2 regions of the Streptomyces sp. MS19 genome follow, and region 2 is predicted to be linked to the other one. Evidence: riboswitches for the same ligand, from Rfam matches in the RefSeq annotation. Region 2 holds a riboswitch; the other holds the start of a gene.
What was found. Region 2 has a riboswitch for cyclic di-AMP ahead of ACL02R_RS15645 (transglycosylase family protein). Riboswitches for the same ligand answer to the same signal wherever they lie in the genome.
Positions count from the first base shown of each region.

Region 1 (8,977 bases), on a different contig from region 2:
GTTCGCCGACCTGGGCCTGCCCCAGGAGATCGTGCGCACGCTCGCCGAGCACGGTGTCACCACCCCGTTCCCCATCCAGGCCGCCACCATCCCGGACGCGCTGGCCGGACGGGACATCCTCGGCCGCGGCCGCACCGGCTCCGGCAAGACCCTGAGCTTCGGCCTGCCCCTCCTGGCCCGCCTCGCCGGCGGCAGGACGCGCGCCAAGCACCCCCGCGCCGTCATCCTCACCCCCACGCGTGAGCTGGCCATGCAGGTCGCCGACGCGCTGGAGCCGTACGGCAACGTGCTCGGCCTCCGTCTCAAGGTCGTCTGCGGCGGCACCTCCATGGGCAACCAGATCTACGCCCTGGAGCGCGGCGTGGACATCCTGGTCGCGACCCCCGGCCGGCTCCGCGACGTGATCGGCCGCGGCGCCTGCTCGCTGGACGACGTCGAGGTCGCCGTCCTGGACGAGGCCGACCAGATGGCCGACCTGGGCTTCCTGCCCGAGGTCACCGAACTGCTCGACCAGGTTCCGCCGGGCGGGCAGCGCATGCTCTTCTCGGCGACGCTTGAGCACGAGATCGACACCCTGGTGAAGCGCTACCTGGTCGACCCCGTCAGCCACGAGGTGGACGCTGCCCAGGGCGCCGTCACCACCATGAGCCACCACGTGCTCATCGTGAAGCCGCGCGACAAGGCGCCGCTGACCGCCGCCATCGCCGGCCGCGACAGCCGCACGATCGTCTTCGTCCGCACGCAGCTGGGCGCCGACCGCGTCGCCGGACAACTGCGCGAGTCGGGCGTGCGCGCCGACGCGCTGCACGGCGGCATGACGCAGGGCGCCCGTACGCGGACCCTGGCGGACTTCAAGGACGGCCGCGTCAGCGTGCTGGTCGCCACCGATGTCGCGGCGCGCGGCATCCACGTGGACGGCATCGACCTGGTGCTGAACGTGGACCCGGCCGCCGACCACAAGGACTACCTGCACCGCTCGGGCCGTACGGCGCGCGCGGGGCGGTCCGGCACCGTCGTGTCGCTGGCGCTGCCGCACCAGCGGCGGACGATCTTCCGCCTGATGGAGGACGCGGGCGTCGACGCCTCGCGGCACGTCATCGGGCGCGGCGACCTGTTCGACCCGGACGTGGCGGACATCATCGGCGCGCGGTCGCTGACCGAGGTGCAGGCCGAGGCGGCGACGGGCGCGGTGACGCACGCGGAGCGCGAGGTCGCGCGCCTGGCGCGCGAGCTGGAGCGCGCCAAGGAGCGCGCGGGCGAGCTGCGCGACGAGGCCGACCGGCTGACCGGCCGTGCGGCGCGTGAGCGCGGCGACGACCCGGCCGAGGCCATCGCGGCGGCCGCGGAGGCGCGGGCGCAGGCCCTGGCCGAGGCGGAGCGCGAGGCGGAGGCGGAGGCGCAGCGCGAGGCGCGGCGTGCCGAGAAGGCCGCGCGTGCCGAGGCGTCGCGCGACGAGCGGGGCGGTGACCGCGGCGGCTACCGCCGGGACAACGACCGCCGCCCGTACGGCAACGGCGGCGGCCACGGGCACGGCCGCCGGGACAACGACCGTGGTGGCTACCGCCGCGACGACGACCGTGGTGGCTACCGCCGCGACGACCGGCGCGGTGGCGGCGACGACCGCCGCCCGTACGGCCGCCGCGACAACGACCGGCGCGACGGTGACCGTGGCGGCTACCGCCGCGACGACGCGGGCAGCGGCTACCGCCGTGACACCGAGCGCCGTGACGGCGGCGGCTACCGCCGCGACGGCGGGACCGGCACGGGCGGCGGCTACCGCGACCGCGACGACCGGGGCGGCTTCGACCGCCGCGCCGACAAGCCGCGCTGGAAGCGCAACGGCTGACCGTATGCCTTCGAGCGCGGCACCGCCCCCGGGCTATGCTTCCCTTGCGGGCCGTTAGCTCAATTGGCAGAGCAGTGGACTTTTAATCCATTGGTTGTGGGTTCGAGTCCCACACGGCCTACGGGAAGGAAAGGGCCCCACCTGCTGCTTCGTGCGGCGGGCGGGGCCCTTTCGCCTGTTCGAGATCGTTAGCTCGGCCGATGCTGGCCCGGTGCTGGCCCGGTGTTCTGCCGGCCGACGGGGGAAAGGGCCGTCAGCGCCGGCCTCAGCGGGTGTCCGGGCCGAGTGCGGCGCGGGCACGTCGCGTCGTCCAGGCCAGGAGGGCCGCCGCGAGTGGCCAGCAGACCAGAGGGGCGGGCATGCCGTCGGGGGATGTGCCGGTCAGTGTCCGGCCTGCCGCGAGCAGCGTGCCGAGTATGGCGATGGCTTGACCTGCGCTCTGCCGCAGCATGATCAGTACGGTGCCGCCTGAGCCGGTCATCGCGCGGTGGAGGAGTACGGCGGAGGGTGGCGGGCGGTACGCGTCGAGCAGTGCGCCGGCCACCAGCAGCGGGACGGCTCCCGTGAGTACCGTGGCCGCCGGGGTGTCGGTGGCCAGCGTGAGCGGCAGGGCGGGGGCCAGTCCCGCGAGCAGCAGGGCCACGGTGGGGGCCACGGCGTGGGCGAGGGCCAGTGAGGCGGCGGAACGTGGCCACCAGAGCAGGCCGCGGCGCGGGTCGTCGGCGTCCAGGCGGGCCGGTTCCAGCAGGGCACCCGCGGCTGCGACAGCCAGTGACGCGGCGGCGGCGAGGAGAACGAACGCGGAGGTGCCGTCCGTGCCGGTGGTGACCGCGGCGGTGAGGAAGGCGCCGCCCAGCAGCAGCGCCGCTGTGATCAGGCGCTGGGGGCGGCTCAGCAGGCCGAGTGCGTCCCGCCACAGCACGGCCACCAGGGGGTGGCGGGGTACGCGCAGCCGGCGCCATGCGCGGGGCGGCTGGCTGCCGGACGCTGCGGCGACTGCCTGCCAGGCGGTGCGGAGGTCGAAAGAGACCAGCCCGGCGACCGCACGACCGGCGGCGTGGGAACGCGTGCGCAGCGTGGCGGCCGGGAGCGAGCCGGTCAGGTGCCGGAGGGGCAGCAGCGAGGCCACCGTGCAGCAGAGCAGCAGGGCGGCGGCCACCTGCCAGCCGGGCGCGGACAGTCCGGCGGCGGCGATCATCGGCTGGGCGGCCCAGCCCCAGGGGCCGGACCACAGGAGGACGGTTTGCAGGGGCGCGGCCAGGGTTCCGCCGCGCAGCAGGAGGGAGACCAGCAGCAGGACGGCCAGGAAGGCGGGACCGAGGAACAGCCGTACGGTACGGGCGGCGGGGGCGTACCGTTCCACGGCGACCGCTCCGGCGGCCGTCAGCAGTGCGAGGCACAGGGCGGGTGGCACACAGGCCAGCAGCGACGTGCCGAGACCGGCCAGCCGGGCGGCGGCTACGACCAGGGCGGTGCCGAGCCCGGCCAGCAGTCCGACGAGGGAGAGCAGCGCGGCGGACAGCAGGAGCCAGGGTCGCAGCAGCCGCCAGCGGGGGAGCGGCATGGGGAGCAGCCAGTCGGCGTCGGCCCGGGGCAGGGTGACGGGCCCGCGCCACAGTGCGTCGGCCAGGGCGACGCAGACGGCGGTGAGCGCCAGGGCGGGGACGGCGAGGGGGAGGGCGTCGCGTATCCGGTCGGCGTGGTCGGCGAACGGGCCGCCCCGGTCGATCTGCGCGACGAGCCCGGCGCCGTACAGGCCGAACCAGCTGACCAGCAGGAGCGCCGTGACGTAGGCGCGGTAGCCGAAGCGGCGGCGGCGTTCCTTGCCGCGGTGTGCGCGCAGCCAGTCGAGGGCGGCGGCGTCGTCGGAGGTCATGCGGCGGGGGTCAGCGTGCCGTCGGCGAGCACGTAGGTGCGGTGGGCGAGTGCGGCGGCCAACTCGCGGTGGTGGGTGACCAGCAGCATGGCGGTACCCGTGGCGAGGCGGTCGGCGAGGACGGTGGCGAGCCGTTGGCGGGCGTCGGGGTCGAGGCGTTGCTCGGGCTCGTCCAGCAGGAGCAGGTCGGTGGGGCGCAGGAGGGCGGCTGCCAGGAGGAGTTCCTGCGTCTGCCCGGAGGACAGTTCGGCGGGCAGCGCGTCGGCGCGGGCGGAGAGCCGGTGGGTGGCGAGGGCGGCGGTGATGCGGGCGTCGGCGTCGGGGACGCGGTGTCCGGCGGCGACGAGTTGCAGGTGCTGACGGACCGTGAGGTCGGGGTAGCAGGCCAGCGCGTCGCCCACCAGCGCGACGCGGGCGCGGGTCCGCGGGTCGTCCTCGTCCATGGGGGCGCCGTCGAACTCGACGGTGCCGGTCGTCGGCCGGTCGCGTCCGGCGGCCAGCCGCATCAGCGTGGACTTGCCCGCGCCGTTGTGGCCGAGCAGCGCGACGCACTCACCCGCGCCCAGATCGAGGTCGACCGGCGCGAGAATGCGGCGGTCTCCGTGCGTACGGCTCACGCCGCGCAGTCGCAGAAGCATCCGGCGGACTCCTCCCCTTGGCCGGGGACCGGCGCGACCGGACTGACCGCGCTGTGCCCGTGCGAACATCGTATAGACGTCTGATCTGCCCTTTGTGTTCCGTAGAATCACCGCACCGGCCGCTGGCCCCGCGTGCAGGGCGGGGCCACCGGCTGTGTCGTTCCGGCCTTGAAGTGGCCGATTCCTTGCGCGAGATGAGCGTCTGCGTCCGGAAGTGATCGCTGTCAGTCTCCTCTTGACCGCAACGACATCCCGGGAACGGACCGTGAGCGCGGGTCGTACCTCTCTTACCGACAGTCGCCGGGAGGGGGAGGGGTCATGAAGGCGGGACATCCCGGGGCAGCCGCGGCGGCCACGCCGTCGCGGCACGGCTGCCTGCCGCGTCTCGCCGCCCGGATTCTCCTTTTCGCCCTGCTCGTGATGTCGAGAGGGCATTCCCGGGAAACGGCCTCGACAGGATGTGCCTCTCTCGCACATGCCTTTTCGAGAACGGTGGACCATTCGCTTCCGGAAATGCCCGAAGTGTCCCCGATTTCCCTCACGCGACTGCCTCCGTGCACCGGCTCGCCTTTCCCCGACCGCCCAGATGCATTCCCCGGCGGGGAAAACGGTCGACTCATCGCCCGCCGCGTCCGCACCCGGGATGACCACGGCGTTCGCTCCCCGGGGTGGCCGGGACCGCCCCTGCACCCCGCCGGGGAGCCGCCGCCCGATTTCCGCCCCCACCCGTACAGCGGATTCACCACGCGTCGCCCGGCCACGACGAGCGACTTCCTCCTCGTCTTTCCTCCGGCGCCCAACCCGCACCGCCCCCGAGGAACGGCCCCCGCCCCCGGCTCACCAGCCGAGTTCGTCACACCCCTGGTGCCCCGAGGGCTCGACCTGGAGCGTCGCATGCGCCACACCGTGCCGACGCCGCAGCACGTCCCGTGCCCGGTCGAGGACGGCGTGCGGGTCGGCCCGCTCGGACGCCACCAGGTGCGCCGTCGCCACCGGCATGCCGGAGGTCAGCGTCCACAGGTGCAGGTCGTGCACATCCGCCACGCCCTCGATCGCCGCGAGGTCGCCCGTCACCTCGTCCAGGTCCATCCCCTCCGGCGCGTGCTGCGCCAGGACGGCCAGCACCTGCCGGCCCAGGAGCAGCGCCCGCACCACCACGAAGCAGCCGATCGCCAGCGCGACCAGCGTGTCCCACACCGGCCGCCCGGTCGCGGCCACCAGCCAGCCCGCCACGACGACGCCCACCGACCCGGCCGTGTCGGCGACGACCTCCAGATACGCGCCCTTCACGTTCAGGCTCTCGGCCGCCCCGGCGCGCAGCAGCAGGAGCGCGGCGACGTTCACCGCGAGGCCGAGGGCGCCGACCGCCACCATCGGGCCGGTCTCCACCTCGGCGCCGCCGCCCGCGCGCCCGACGGCCTGGACGACGATGTAGACGGCCACGCCCAGCATCAGCAGGACGGCGAGACCCGACGCGAAGACCTCCGCGCGGTACGAGCCGTACGTACGGCGGCCCGTCGCGTCCGGGCGCGCGGCGATCCGCGTCGCGACCAGGGCGGCGGCCAGCGTCACGACATCGGCCGCCATGTGCCCCGCGTCCGACAGCAGGGACAGGGAGCCGGAGAGCACGCCGAAGACCAGCTCGACGACGAAGAACGCGGCGATCAGGACGAACGAGGCGGCGAGCCGTCCCCGGTGCCTGCCCGCGGCCGACACCCCGCCGCCCCCGTGGCCGTGCGCGTGTCCGTGGCCCATCAGCGCGGCCCGCCCGTCCGCTCGGGGTGGATGGCCTCGGTGTGCCCCGTGTGGGCCACGGCCAGGTCGAGCAGCATCCGCACGTGCGCGTCGTCCAGCCGGTAGTACGCCACCCGGCCCGCGCGCCGCGCCGCCACGACGCGGTGGGCGCGCAGCAGCCGCAGGGCGTGCGACGTGGCCGACTCGCTCATGCCGGTGACGGCGGCCAGGTCGCAGACGCACAGCTCGCCGTCGAGCAGGGCGACGAGCAGCCGCAGGCGGCCCGGGTCCGACATCAGGCCGAAGACGTCGGCGGTGTCCGCGAGATCCGGCTCGGCCGGCATCCGGCCCCTGACCTCGTGCACCCGTTCGGGGTCCACCAGCCGCACGGCGCAGCCGTCGGCGGGGACCAGCTCGTCTGAAGGCCTCTTCATACGTGCAGGGTGGCGGCATCGCCGCGGCCGTGTCAAAGGCTGCCGTGGTAACCGTTGTCATCCCCCCGGCCCGCTCCCCGCCCACCGCGTCACCGTTACCGATCGTGAACACGTCAGTGCGCTCCGCATAACAAATGACACACCGTCAGATGCGAGATGCGGCACACCACCCCTGGAGAATGCCCGTTTTGGTGCCCTTGCGTCGCGAATCTCCGGGCCCTTTCCCGGCATCTTTCCCGCGGACACTTGGAATCCGGCGCCGACTTCTATTAACGTTCGATAACGCAGCGCGGTCGTCACTGTCGTCGCAAGGACGGCACCGTGCTCTGTCGCCGAATCCGGCGTGCGGAACAACTGCACCTATGGAACCGGGGAACCACCACCTGGGGTGAATCGGACAGCCATCGGCCACCGCCGTCGGCCGCCCGTAGGAGACCTTCCTGCTCCGAACCCGTCAGCTAACCCGGTAGGCGAGGGAAGGAAAGGAGAGCGCCTCCGTGGCGTCGAACCGGCATGCCTCTTTCGAGGACGCGCGCCAGAGCGCGCAGCAGCTCCTCGGCTCGCACGACCCCCATGACACCGCCGCCTGGCCCACCCAGGGCGCGCACGGCATGCACGACGACGGCCCCTACGGCACCTACGGGACGCACCCGGACGTGGCCGAACACCCGGAGCCTCCCGCGTACTTCGGCCCGCGCGCCGCCGACGACGAGCCGCGCACCGAGTGGAACCCCAGCGAGGACACCCTCCTTCCCGTCCGCGGCCGCCACCGCGTCGCCCGCAAGGGCGGCGGCACCATCGCCCGCAGCCGCGCCGTCCTCGGCGTCGGCGTCATCGCCGCCGTGGGCGCGGGCGGCATGGCCTCCGCCAACGACCAGGGCGCCGGCTCGCTCCCCGGCATGGACGCGGCGGCCGACAAGCTCCGCGACATCCCCGGCCAACTCCCGGTCGTCGGCGGCCTGCTGTCCGCCGACGAGGCCGCGCCGACCGCCGCCCCCTTCACCGAGGCCGGCGTCACCGAGGCCGACGTCGGGGCCGGCAGGACCGACGCGGGCGAGGCCCTGCGCGCCCGCATCCTCCAGCAGGCCGACCGCCAGGCCACCAGCGCCGACACGCAGGCCGTGGACACCGCCGTCGCCGCCGCCGAGGCGGACGCCGCGAGCGCCGCCGCCGAGGCCGCCGAGGAGGAGCGCCGCGCCCTGGAGGAGCAGCGCCGGCGTGAGGAGGAGGAACGCCGCCGCGCCGAGGAGGAGCAGCGCCGCCGCGAACTCGCCGCCAGCTACGCGCTCCCGCTCTCCGACTACCGTCTCAGCTCCGGCTTCGGCCAGGACGGCGCCATGTGGCAGTCCAACCACACCGGCCAGGACTTCGCCGCCGCCACCGGCACCCCGGTCAAGAACATCCACACCGGCACCGTCACCGAGGCCGCCTGGGCCGGCTCGTACGGGTACCGCGTGATCGTCGAGCTGGAGGACGGCACCGAGCTCTGGTACTGCCACCTCTCCTCGATGAGCGTCTCGGCCGGCCAGGAGCTCACCACCACCGACCAGATCGGCCTCGTCGGCTCCACCGGCAACTCCACGGGCCCCCACCTCCACGTCGAGGTCAGGCCCGCGGGCGGCGACGCCGTGGACCCGCTGGCCTGGCTGCGCGACAAGGGCCTCACGGTCTGACGCGCGCACTCCCTCGCACCCCGGCGGCCCTGGTGACACCCCCCCGACATCAGGGCCGCCGGTCTACCCTTCCCGATATGACGAATACCCTGCGCCCCCTCGGCGACCTGCGCGTATCCCCGCTCTGCCTCGGCGGGAACGTGTTCGGCTGGACCGCGGACGAGTCCGAGACCTTCGCCGTCCTCGACGCCTTCGCCGACGCCGGTGGCAACTTCCTCGACACCGCGGACGCCTACTCGGCCTGGCACGAGGGCAACACGGGCGGCGAGTCGGAGATGCTGATCGGCCGCTGGCTGGCCCGCCGCGGCCGCCGCGACGACATAATCGTCGCCACCAAGGTCGGCAGCCACCCCGACCTGCGCGGCCTCGCGGCGTCCACGATCAAGCGCGGCGCCGAGGAGTCCCTGCGCCGCCTCGGCACCGACCACATCGACCTGTACTACACGCACTTCGACGACGAGACCGTCGAGGTCTCCGAGATCATGACCGCGCTGGACGAACTGGTCCGCGAGGGGAAGGTCCGCGCCCTCGGCGCCTCCAACATCTCACCGGCCCGCCTGGAGGCCTCCCTCGCCTTCGCCGCCCGCGAGGGCACCACCCCGTACGTCGCGCTCCAGCCGAGGTACAACCTCGTCTCCCGCGAGTCCTACGAGGGCGAACTCGCCGCCACCGCCGCCCACCACGGCCTCGGCACCCTCCCTTACTCCGGCCTCGCCGCCGGCTTCCTCACCGGCAAGTACCGCGCCGACACCACCGTGGACAGCCCCCGCGCCGCC
Region 1 is NZ_JBJZOH010000011.1:145,520-154,496, forward strand. Features, by position in the region: gene ACL02R_RS14330 (DEAD/DEAH box helicase) at 1-1,846, shown strand, start outside; tRNA gene ACL02R_RS14335 (tRNA-Lys) at 1,895-1,967, shown strand; gene ACL02R_RS14340 (hypothetical protein) at 2,112-3,722, opposite strand; gene ACL02R_RS14345 (ATP-binding cassette domain-containing protein) at 3,719-4,360, opposite strand; gene ACL02R_RS14350 (cation diffusion facilitator family transporter) at 5,198-6,115, opposite strand; gene ACL02R_RS14355 (ArsR/SmtB family transcription factor) at 6,115-6,528, opposite strand; cyclic di-AMP (ydaO/yuaA leader) riboswitch at 6,849-7,018, shown strand; gene ACL02R_RS14360 (M23 family metallopeptidase) at 7,026-8,201, shown strand; gene ACL02R_RS14365 (aldo/keto reductase) at 8,279-8,977, shown strand, end outside.
Region 1: linked by a shared signal. The riboswitch ahead of ACL02R_RS14360 (M23 family metallopeptidase) and the one ahead of ACL02R_RS15645 (transglycosylase family protein) in region 2 are both predicted to bind cyclic di-AMP.

Region 2 (8,977 bases):
GTGACCTCCCCCCGCCTCCTCGCGGGCCGCTACGAACTGACCGAGCCCCTCGGCAAGGGCGGCATGGGCGAGGTCTGGTCCGGCCGCGACACCGCCCTGGGCGGACGCCGCATCGCCGTCAAGCTCCTCGACGCCGAACGCCTCGCCGACGGCTCGGGCCACGGCGACGCCGAAAGCCTGCGCCACCGCTTCCTCCGCGAGTGCCGCGCCACCGCCCGCGTGGACCACCCGGGCCTGGTCGTCGTCCACGACGCGGGGCAGGACGGGGCCGAACTCTTCCTCGTCATGCAGCTCGTCGACGGCTCCGACCTCGCCGACCACCTGGCCGAGCACGATCCGTACCCCTGGCCCTGGGCCGTCGCCGTCCTCGCGCAGCTCTGCTCCGCGCTCGCCGCCGTGCACGCCCTCGGCATCGTCCACCGCGACCTCAAGCCGGGCAACGTGATGGTCCGCCCCGACGGCCGGATCACCGTCCTCGACCTGGGCATAGCCGCCGTCACCGACGACACCGACGAGGCGCGCCTCACCCGGACCGGCACCCTCCTCGGCACACCCGTCTACATGGCCCCCGAGCAGGCGGTCGGCGGCAGTCCCGTCGGCCCCGCGGCCGACCTGTACGCGCTCGGCGCCATCGGGTACGAACTGCTGGCCGGCCGCGTCCCGTTCACCGCGCCCAACCCGGCGGGCCTCCTCTACAAGAAGCTGCACGAGGAGCCCGTCCCCCTCGCCGGGCTGCGCCCCGGCCTCCCCGCCGGGCTCGCCAACCTGATCCACCAACTGCTCGCCAAGGACCCCGCCGACCGCCCCCGGAGCGCGGCCGCCCTCTTCGTCCCCCTCGCCGAACTCCTGCACACCGCGGGCCCCGGCACAGGCACAGGCGCGGACAGCCCGCTGGACCCCACACGCCCGCTGCGCCACCCGCTGGCCCCCTGGCCGCCCCGCCACGCCGCGCCCGACCTCGCGGCGAGCCTGGAGGAGATCAAGCAGCTGCTGGCCCAGGCCCGTTACCACGAGGTCGCCGACCTGCTGCGGCGCACGCTCCCGGCCGCCGCGCAGCGCTTCGGCGAGACGTCACCGGTCGTGCGCACCCTGCGCAAGCAGTACGCCGCGACCCTGCTGGACACCGCCCAGTACGAGCGCGCCCTGCCCGAGATACGCCGCCTCGCCGACGACCTGACCGCCGACCGCGGCCCGTACGACCCGCTGGTGCTCCAGCTCAGAGCGGACGAACAGCTCTGCCTGCGCCACCTGGGCCACTGAGGCTCCCCCGCCAGGACTCGAACCTGGACTTACGACACCAAAAATCGCAGTGCTGCCGATTACACCACAGGGGATGGCAACGCCCGCCAGAACGGCCCCAACCACCCGCCGCCCGCCGGACACCCCACACTATGCCAGCCCAGCCCCCCTCCACGCGACGGCCGGACGGCCCCGCCGCGGCCCCGCGCACCCTCCTGAGAACGAGCCGATCCCGCCCGTAGGCTGGTCGGCATGAACACTTCGGGGGAGGAGACCACGGCCGGTGGGGGGTACCGGCTGTGGTGGTGGACGCGGCGCCGCAGCGCGGCGCTCGACATAGGGCTCGCGCTGGCGTCGGCCGCCGAATGCGTCATACAGGGCCTGAACTTCGCACAGCGCACGGGCCTGCCGCCCATACTGGTCGCGCTGTTCGGCATCGTCGCGGGCAGCACGGTCGTCATCCGCCGCAAACGCCCGCTGACCGTCATCCTCGTCGCCATCGCCATCCTCCCCACGACGATGGGCGACGTCCTCACCGTCGTCGGCCTCTACACCCTCGCCACCACGGACGCGCCCCGCCGCCTCGTCGGCGCGCTCGCCGCGGCGGAGGCGGCGGGCTCGTTCGCCGTCACCCTGCTGCTGCTGAAGCAGGACCCGGGCCTGGACGCGCAGCCGATGCCCGCCTGGTTCCGCCCGCTGGTCGCGGGGATCTTCGCCGTCGTCCTCGTCGTGCCGCCCGTGCTGCTCGGCATGTACGTACGGGCCAGGCGGCGGCTCGTCGAGTCCCTGCGCGACCGCGCGGGCGGGCTCGAACGGGAGCTGGTCCTCCTCGCCGAGCGCGCCGAGGAGCGCGCCGAGTGGGCCAGGGGAGAGGAACGCCGCCGCATCGCCCGCGAGATGCACGACGTGGTGGCGCACCGCGTCAGCCTGATGGTGGTGCACGCCGCCGCGGTCGCCGCCGTGGCACCCAGGGACCCGGAGCAGGCCGCGCGCAACGCCACCCTCATCGGTGACATGGGCCGCCAGGCTCTCACCGAACTGCGCACGATGCTCGGCGTCCTGCGCGCCGCGGACAAGCCCCTCGTCGCCGCCCCGCCCCGCCCCGCGCCCACCGACCCGCCCGCGAACCCCGGCCCCCAGGCCGTCCCGCCACCGGAGGGCCCCGCGCTCGACGGGCTCGCCGCGCTGATCGACGAGTCGCGCGCGGCGGGCATGTCCGTGGACCTGTCCGTGGAGGGCGAGCCGCGCGGCTACGCCGAGCCGGTCGAGTCCACGGCCTACCGCGTCGTGCAGGAGGCGCTCACCAACGTCCACAAGCACGCGGCGGGCGCCGTCGCCCGCGTCCGGCTCGCGCACCGCGACGGCGAGGTGGCCGTGCTGGTGCAGAACGACGCCCCGGCCGGCGCGCAGGTCCCCGGCGCGCGCCTGCCGAGCGGCGGGAACGGCCTGCTCGGCATGCGCGAGCGCGTCATGGCGCTCGGCGGCGGCTTCGTCTCGGGACCGACGGACGGCGGCGGCTTCCGCGTCTCGGCCGTCATCCCCGACCGGCGGGAGCCGTCCGGTGCCTGAGCCGCGCTGCCCGGCCGGCGGGGGCGCGCCGCCCGCGCTCTTCGACCCCGCCTTCGCCACCGACCCGTACCCCGCGTACGCCTGGCTGCGCGCGCACGCGCCGGTGCACCGGGCGACGCTGCCGAGCGGTGTCGAGGCCTGGCTGGTGACGCGCTACGCCGACGCCCGCCGCGCGCTCGCCGACCCGCGGCTCAGCAAGAACCCGGCGGCGCACACCGCAGAGGCCCACGCCAGGGGCCGCGTCGGCATCCCGGGCGAACGCGGCGCCGGCGTCATGACGCACCTGCTCAACATCGACCCGCCCGACCACACGCGGCTGCGGCGCCTGGTGTCCGCCGCGTTCACGCCCCGGCGCGTGGCGGCGTTCGAGCCCCGCGTGCGCGAGCTGACGCACGCCCTGATCGACGGGTTCGCCGCGCGCGGCTCCGCCGACCTGATCGACGACTTCGCCTTCCCGCTGCCCATCCTCGCGATCTGCGACCTGCTGGGCGTCCCGCGCGAGGACCAGGACGACTTCCGCGCGTGGGCCGGGATGATGCTGCACACCACCGGCAGGCGCGGCGGCGTCGGCCGCGCCGTGAAGCGGATGCGCGCGTACCTGGCCGAGCTGATCCACCGCAAGCGCGCCGGCCTCGGCGACGACCTGATCTCCGGGCTCATCCGCGCCTCGGACGACGGCGAGCAGCTCACGGAGGAGGAGGCCGCGGCCATGGCGTTCATCCTCCTGTTCGCCGGCTTCGAGACGACGGTCAACCTCATCGGCAACGGGCTGCACACCCTGCTGCGCGCGCCGGGCCGACTCGACGCGATGCGCGGCCTGTTCGCGGCGGACGCGGCCGACGGCGGCGACCGCGCCGCGCGCGCCGTCGAGGAACTGCTGCGCTACGACGGGCCGGTCGAGCTGGCCACCTGGCGGTTCGCCGACGAGCCGCTGACGCTCGGCGGGCAGGCGGTGGAACGCGGCGACCCCGTCCTCGTCGTCCTCGCCGCGGCCGACCGCGACCCGGCGCGCTTCACCGACCCCGACCGCCTCGACCTCACCCGCGCCGACAACCCGCACCTCGGCTACGGGCACGGCATCCACTACTGCCTGGGCGCGCCCCTGGCCCGCCTGGAGGCCCGTACGGCGTTCGAGATCCTGCTCGCGCGGCTGCCCGACCTGCGCCCCGGCGGAGACTGGTCGGCGCTGCGCTGGCGCGGCGGCCTCATCATGCGCGGACTCCGTTCCCTGCCCGTGGAGTTCGGACCGGCGGGAATGACCCCGCGTCAATAGTGTGATCCGCGCGTGATCTCTGTGGGATCGGCTTGTGATCGAGTGGTGGGGAGGGCTAGGTTCCCCTCAGCCGCAACAGTGTTCGTACATGTTCGTTCAGGGAGGCCCTACAAAATGCGCTCGGGGACTGGTCGTCAGCGACGTCCGTGGCAGGTCAGGGACGGCGGTGCCGGGGCGGCGGCAGCCGGGAGGGCGGGCGCCCGGCGGTTCGCCGCGCGGGCCGGTCTCCGGCCGGAGTACCGGGAGGACTACGGCGACGACGTCGACTGGGCCGAGGAGGCCGAGGAGGCACAGGCCGAGGAGGAGATGGGCGGTCCCGAGGAGTCGGCCGCGCCCGTCTCCGCGCACGGGCGCCGCGCGCTGCGGGGGGCCGTCCTCCCGTTCCGCCGTGGCGCGGCCGCCCGTCACAAATCAGACATGGGAGGCGATACCGTCGCCATCTCCCCGCGTCGCCGGACGTACTTGAGGTCCGCCGCGGCCTGAACGGCGCGCTGCCCGGGGCGGGGTCCGTGGGGGCGTGCGGGGTGTGAGCATCGTCTCTCCCGCCTTCCATTCCGCCCCTCTCGTCCCACCTGTCCGATTGCCGCATGACCTGCGCGGATTCAGGGTGTTCGCGGTCGCGACGCGGTATTGCGGCGATCTTTACCGATCTCGGACGATCTTGATCGTTCTTGAATCGTTAGGCGACGTGTGTTTAGTGTCCTGCGCCCGGTTCACCGCCGGGCGCCCGGACCGACCACGCCGAATCCTGCCCCGGTCCGGGGGACCACCACCGCACCACCGCGGGCAGGAGCGGGGGACCCGAACCCGCGACCCGGCGGCCGTCATGGCCGGGCCGCGGACGCCGCGCCGTACGCGCACCGTACGGAACGGCTCGGGGTGAAGTCCCGGACGCCGCAGGGCATCCGGGGCCGGGCACTCACCAGCCCGAACCCGACAGCTCACCTCGCAGGCGTCGGTGAGAAGGAACGTCATGCGCTTCTCCTCCGCAAAGGGCCGCCACCGCCGTCCGGGCAGGCCCGTACGGTTCGCCGCCGCCGCCGGTGTGACCGGCGCGGCCCTCGCCGTGCCGCTGATCGGCGCCACCGGCGCCAGCGCCGCCTCCGTCGACACCTGGGACGCCGTCGCCCAGTGCGAGTCCGGCGGCGACTGGTCCATCAACACGGGCAACGGCTACTACGGCGGCCTTCAGTTCTCCGCGTCCAGCTGGGCGGCGGCCGGTGGCACGCAGTACGCCGCCAGCGCCGACCAGGCCACCAAGGAGCAGCAGATCGCCGCCGCCGAGAACCTGCTCGCCATGCAGGGCCCCGGCGCCTGGCCGGTCTGCGGCGCCCAGGCCGGGCTGTCCGCGGGCGGTCCCGCCCCCGAGCTGGGCGGCAGCGAGCCGGCCCCGGCCGAGGAGGCCCCCGCGCCCGTCGAGGAAGCGCCCGTCGAGGAAGCCCCCGTCGTGCGGCAGGCCGCCCCCGCCGCCACCGGCGACTACACGGTCGAGCCGGGCGACACCCTGTCGGCCATCGCCGCCGCCCACGACACGACCTGGCGTCAGATCTACGCCGACAACCAGGACGTGATCGGCGACGACCCGGACCTGATCCTCCCGGGCCAGCAGTTCGTGCTCTGAGCCGTCCGCCGCGCGCGGAGGGTACAGGCCCGGTGCCCGGGGGGCGCGCGACCCCCGGGCACCGGGTTTTCTTCACTGGATAAACAAAAAGCTGGCGCCCCCGTTGAGCTGCGAATTCGTCGGATGTTCAGCCGGGCCTGGCGAGCTGAGGGGCGGTGGCGGCCCACGGGCCGGTTAGGCTCAGAGGGCTCGGGCGCCGAGAAGCCCCGCGCCCAGCAGCCGCACCAGGCCCCGTGACAGAAGGAGACCCACGTGCCGTCCATCGACGTCGTCGTCGCCCGCGAGATCCTGGACTCGCGAGGCAATCCCACGGTCGAGGTCGAGGTCGGCCTCGACGACGGCAGCACCGGCCGCGCAGCGGTGCCCTCCGGTGCCTCCACCGGCGCCTTCGAGGCCCTCGAACTGCGGGACGGCGACCAGAGCCGCTACCTCGGCAAGGGCGTCGAGAAGGCCGTCCTCGCCGTCATCGAGCAGATCGGCCCCGAGCTGGTCGGCTACGACGCCACCGAGCAACGCCTCATCGACCAGGCCATGTTCGACCTGGACGCCACCGCCGACAAGTCGTCCCTCGGCGCCAACGCCATCCTCGGCGTCTCCCTCGCCGTCGCGCACGCCGCGTCCGAGTCCCGCGACCTGCCGCTCTTCCGCTACCTCGGCGGCCCCAACGCGCACCAGCTCCCGGTGCCGATGATGAACATCCTGAACGGCGGCGCGCACGCCGACTCCAACGTGGACATCCAGGAGTTCATGATCGCCCCGATCGGCGCGGAGTCGTTCTCCGAGGCCGTCCGCTGGGGCGCCGAGACCTACCACACGCTGAAGAAGGTCCTCAAGGAGCGCGGCCTCGGCACCGGCCTCGGCGACGAGGGCGGCTTCGCGCCGAGCCTCAGCTCCAACCGCGAGGCGCTCGACCTCATCGTCGAGGCCATCCAGAAGGCCGGCTACACCCCCGGCCAGGACATCGCGCTCGCCCTCGACGTGGCCGCCACCGAGTTCTTCTCCGACGGCGTCTACACCTTCGAGGGCAAGGCCTACACCGCCGAGGAGCTGACCGCCTACTACGCGGAGCTGGTCGACGCGTACCCCCTCGTCTCCATCGAGGACCCGCTGAGCGAGGAGGACTGGGACGGCTGGCAGGCCCTCACCGCAACCCTGGGCCACAAGGTCCAGATCGTCGGCGACGACCTGTTCGTCACCAACCCCGAGCGCCTCCAGCGCGGCATCGACGCGGGCTCCGCCAACGCGCTGCTCGTCAAGGTGAACCAGATCGGCTCCCTCACCGAGACCCTCGACGCCGTCGAGCTGGCCCAGCGCAACGGCTTCAAGTGCATGATGTCCCACCGCTCCGGCGAGACCGAGGACGTCACCATCGCCGACCTCGCCGTCGCCACCAACTGCGGCCAGATCAAGACCGGCGCGCCCGCCCGTTCCGAGCGCGTCGCCAAGTACAACCAGCTGATGCGCATCGAGGAGATCCTCGACGACGCCGCCGTGTACGCGGGCCGCACCGCCTTCCCGCGCTTCCGCGGCTGACCCGTACGGCACCCGGCGGGCACGACATACGCCCGCCACCACCCGTCCCCAGCGCCCCTCCCCGCCCTCCGTCCCGTACGGTGGCGGGGACGGACGCACGGACGAGACGGCGACACGGCAGGGCCGGGACGGGAGGCGACGTGGCCGCGGAGCGCGACCGGTTCTCCACCGCCACCAGACTGCGGGCGCTCGGCGAACAGGCCGCCGCCCGCGTCTACCAGGCGCAGACCCGCAGGCTGACCCCCCGGCCCCGCCGTGTACGCCTCACCGGCCGCGCGGCCGTCCTCGCGCTGGTGATCTGCTCCCTCGTCGTCGCCCTCGCGTACCCGCTGCGGCAGTACATCCAGCAGCGCTCCGAGATCGCCGACCAGCGCCGCCAGGCCGAGGAGGCGCGCGACCGCGTCGCCGAGCTGCGCGACGAGAAGGCACGCTGGCAGGACGACGCGTACGTCCAGCGGCAGGCCAGGGAACGCCTCCTGTTCGTCCTGCCAGGCGAGGTCGGCTACGTCATCCCCGACCCGGGCGACACCGCCGGGGCGGACGAGGGCGAGCGCCTGGAGAACAGGGGCGCCGCCGGGGAGCGGCCGTGGCACGAGAAGATGTGGGAAGGACTCGACCGCGCCGACGGCGCGGACGCCACACCGTGACCGCCGCGCGCGGCACGGCGGGACGGGTCCGCGCCCCCGACGAGCCGTGACCGGAGAGTTCCCCGTGGAGACGACACCCACCGCCCCCGACGCCGCCGACACCGCCGTCGTGCGCGCCCAGCTCGACCGCCCCCCGCGCGGGCTGCGGGCCGTCGCCCACCGCTGCCCCTGCGGCAACCCCGATGTCGTCGAGACCGCCCCCCGGCTGCCCGACGGCACCCCGTTCCCCACCACGTACTACCTGACGTGCCCCCGCGCCGCGTCCGCCATCGGCACGCTGGAGGCGGGCGGCGTGATGAGGGAGATGACGGCCAGGCTCGCCGAGGACCCGGAGCTGGCCGCCGCCTACCGCGCCGCCCACGAGGACTACATCGCCCGGCGCGACGCCATCGGGGTCCTCCCCGGCTTCCCCAGCGCCGGGGGCATGCCCGACCGCGTGAAGTGCCTGCACGTCCTCGTCGCGCACTCCCTGGCCGCCGGGCCAGGCGTCAACCCGCTGGGCGACGAGGCGCTGGCGATGCTGCCCGAGTGGTGGCGCAAGGGGCCCTGCGTCCCGCGTGGGGCCGCCGACAGCAGCAGCACGGGTACAGGAGAGGACCTTCCCGCATGACGTCCGTCGCCGCCATCGACTGCGGCACCAACTCGATCCGCCTCCTCGTCGCCCGCACCGACCGGGACACCGGACTGCTCACCGACCTGGACCGGCGCATGGAGATCGTGCGCCTCGGCCAGGGCGTGGACCGCACCGGGCGGCTCGCCCCGGAGGCGCTGGAGCGTACGTTCGCCGCCTGCCGCGCGTACGCCGACGCGATCCGGGCGCACGGCGTGCCGCCCGAGCGGGTCCGCTTCGTCGCCACCTCGGCGACGCGCGACGCGGCCAACCGCGACGACTTCACGCGCGGCGTGCGGGAGATCCTCGGCGTCACGCCCGAGGTCGTCACGGGCGACGAGGAGGCCGCCCTGTCGTTCACCGGCGCCACCCGCGAACTCGCCCGGGACACCTACCTGGTGACGGACATCGGCGGCGGCTCCACCGAGTTCGTCCTCGGCGCGGGCGGCGTACGGGCGGCGCGCAGCGTGGACATCGGCTGCGTC
Region 2 is NZ_JBJZOH010000013.1:83,942-92,918, reverse strand. Features, by position in the region: gene ACL02R_RS15670 (serine/threonine-protein kinase) at 1-1,260, shown strand; gene ACL02R_RS15675 (hypothetical protein) at 1-4, shown strand, start outside; tRNA gene ACL02R_RS15665 (tRNA-Gln) at 1,263-1,334, opposite strand; gene ACL02R_RS15660 (sensor histidine kinase) at 1,492-2,808, shown strand; gene ACL02R_RS15655 (cytochrome P450 family protein) at 2,801-4,081, shown strand; gene ACL02R_RS15650 (hypothetical protein) at 4,196-4,564, shown strand; cyclic di-AMP (ydaO/yuaA leader) riboswitch at 4,919-5,051, shown strand; gene ACL02R_RS15645 (transglycosylase family protein) at 5,055-5,702, shown strand; gene eno (phosphopyruvate hydratase) at 5,955-7,235, shown strand; gene ACL02R_RS15635 (FtsB family cell division protein) at 7,376-7,882, shown strand; gene ACL02R_RS15630 (DUF501 domain-containing protein) at 7,929-8,492, shown strand; gene ACL02R_RS15625 (exopolyphosphatase) at 8,489-8,977, shown strand, end outside.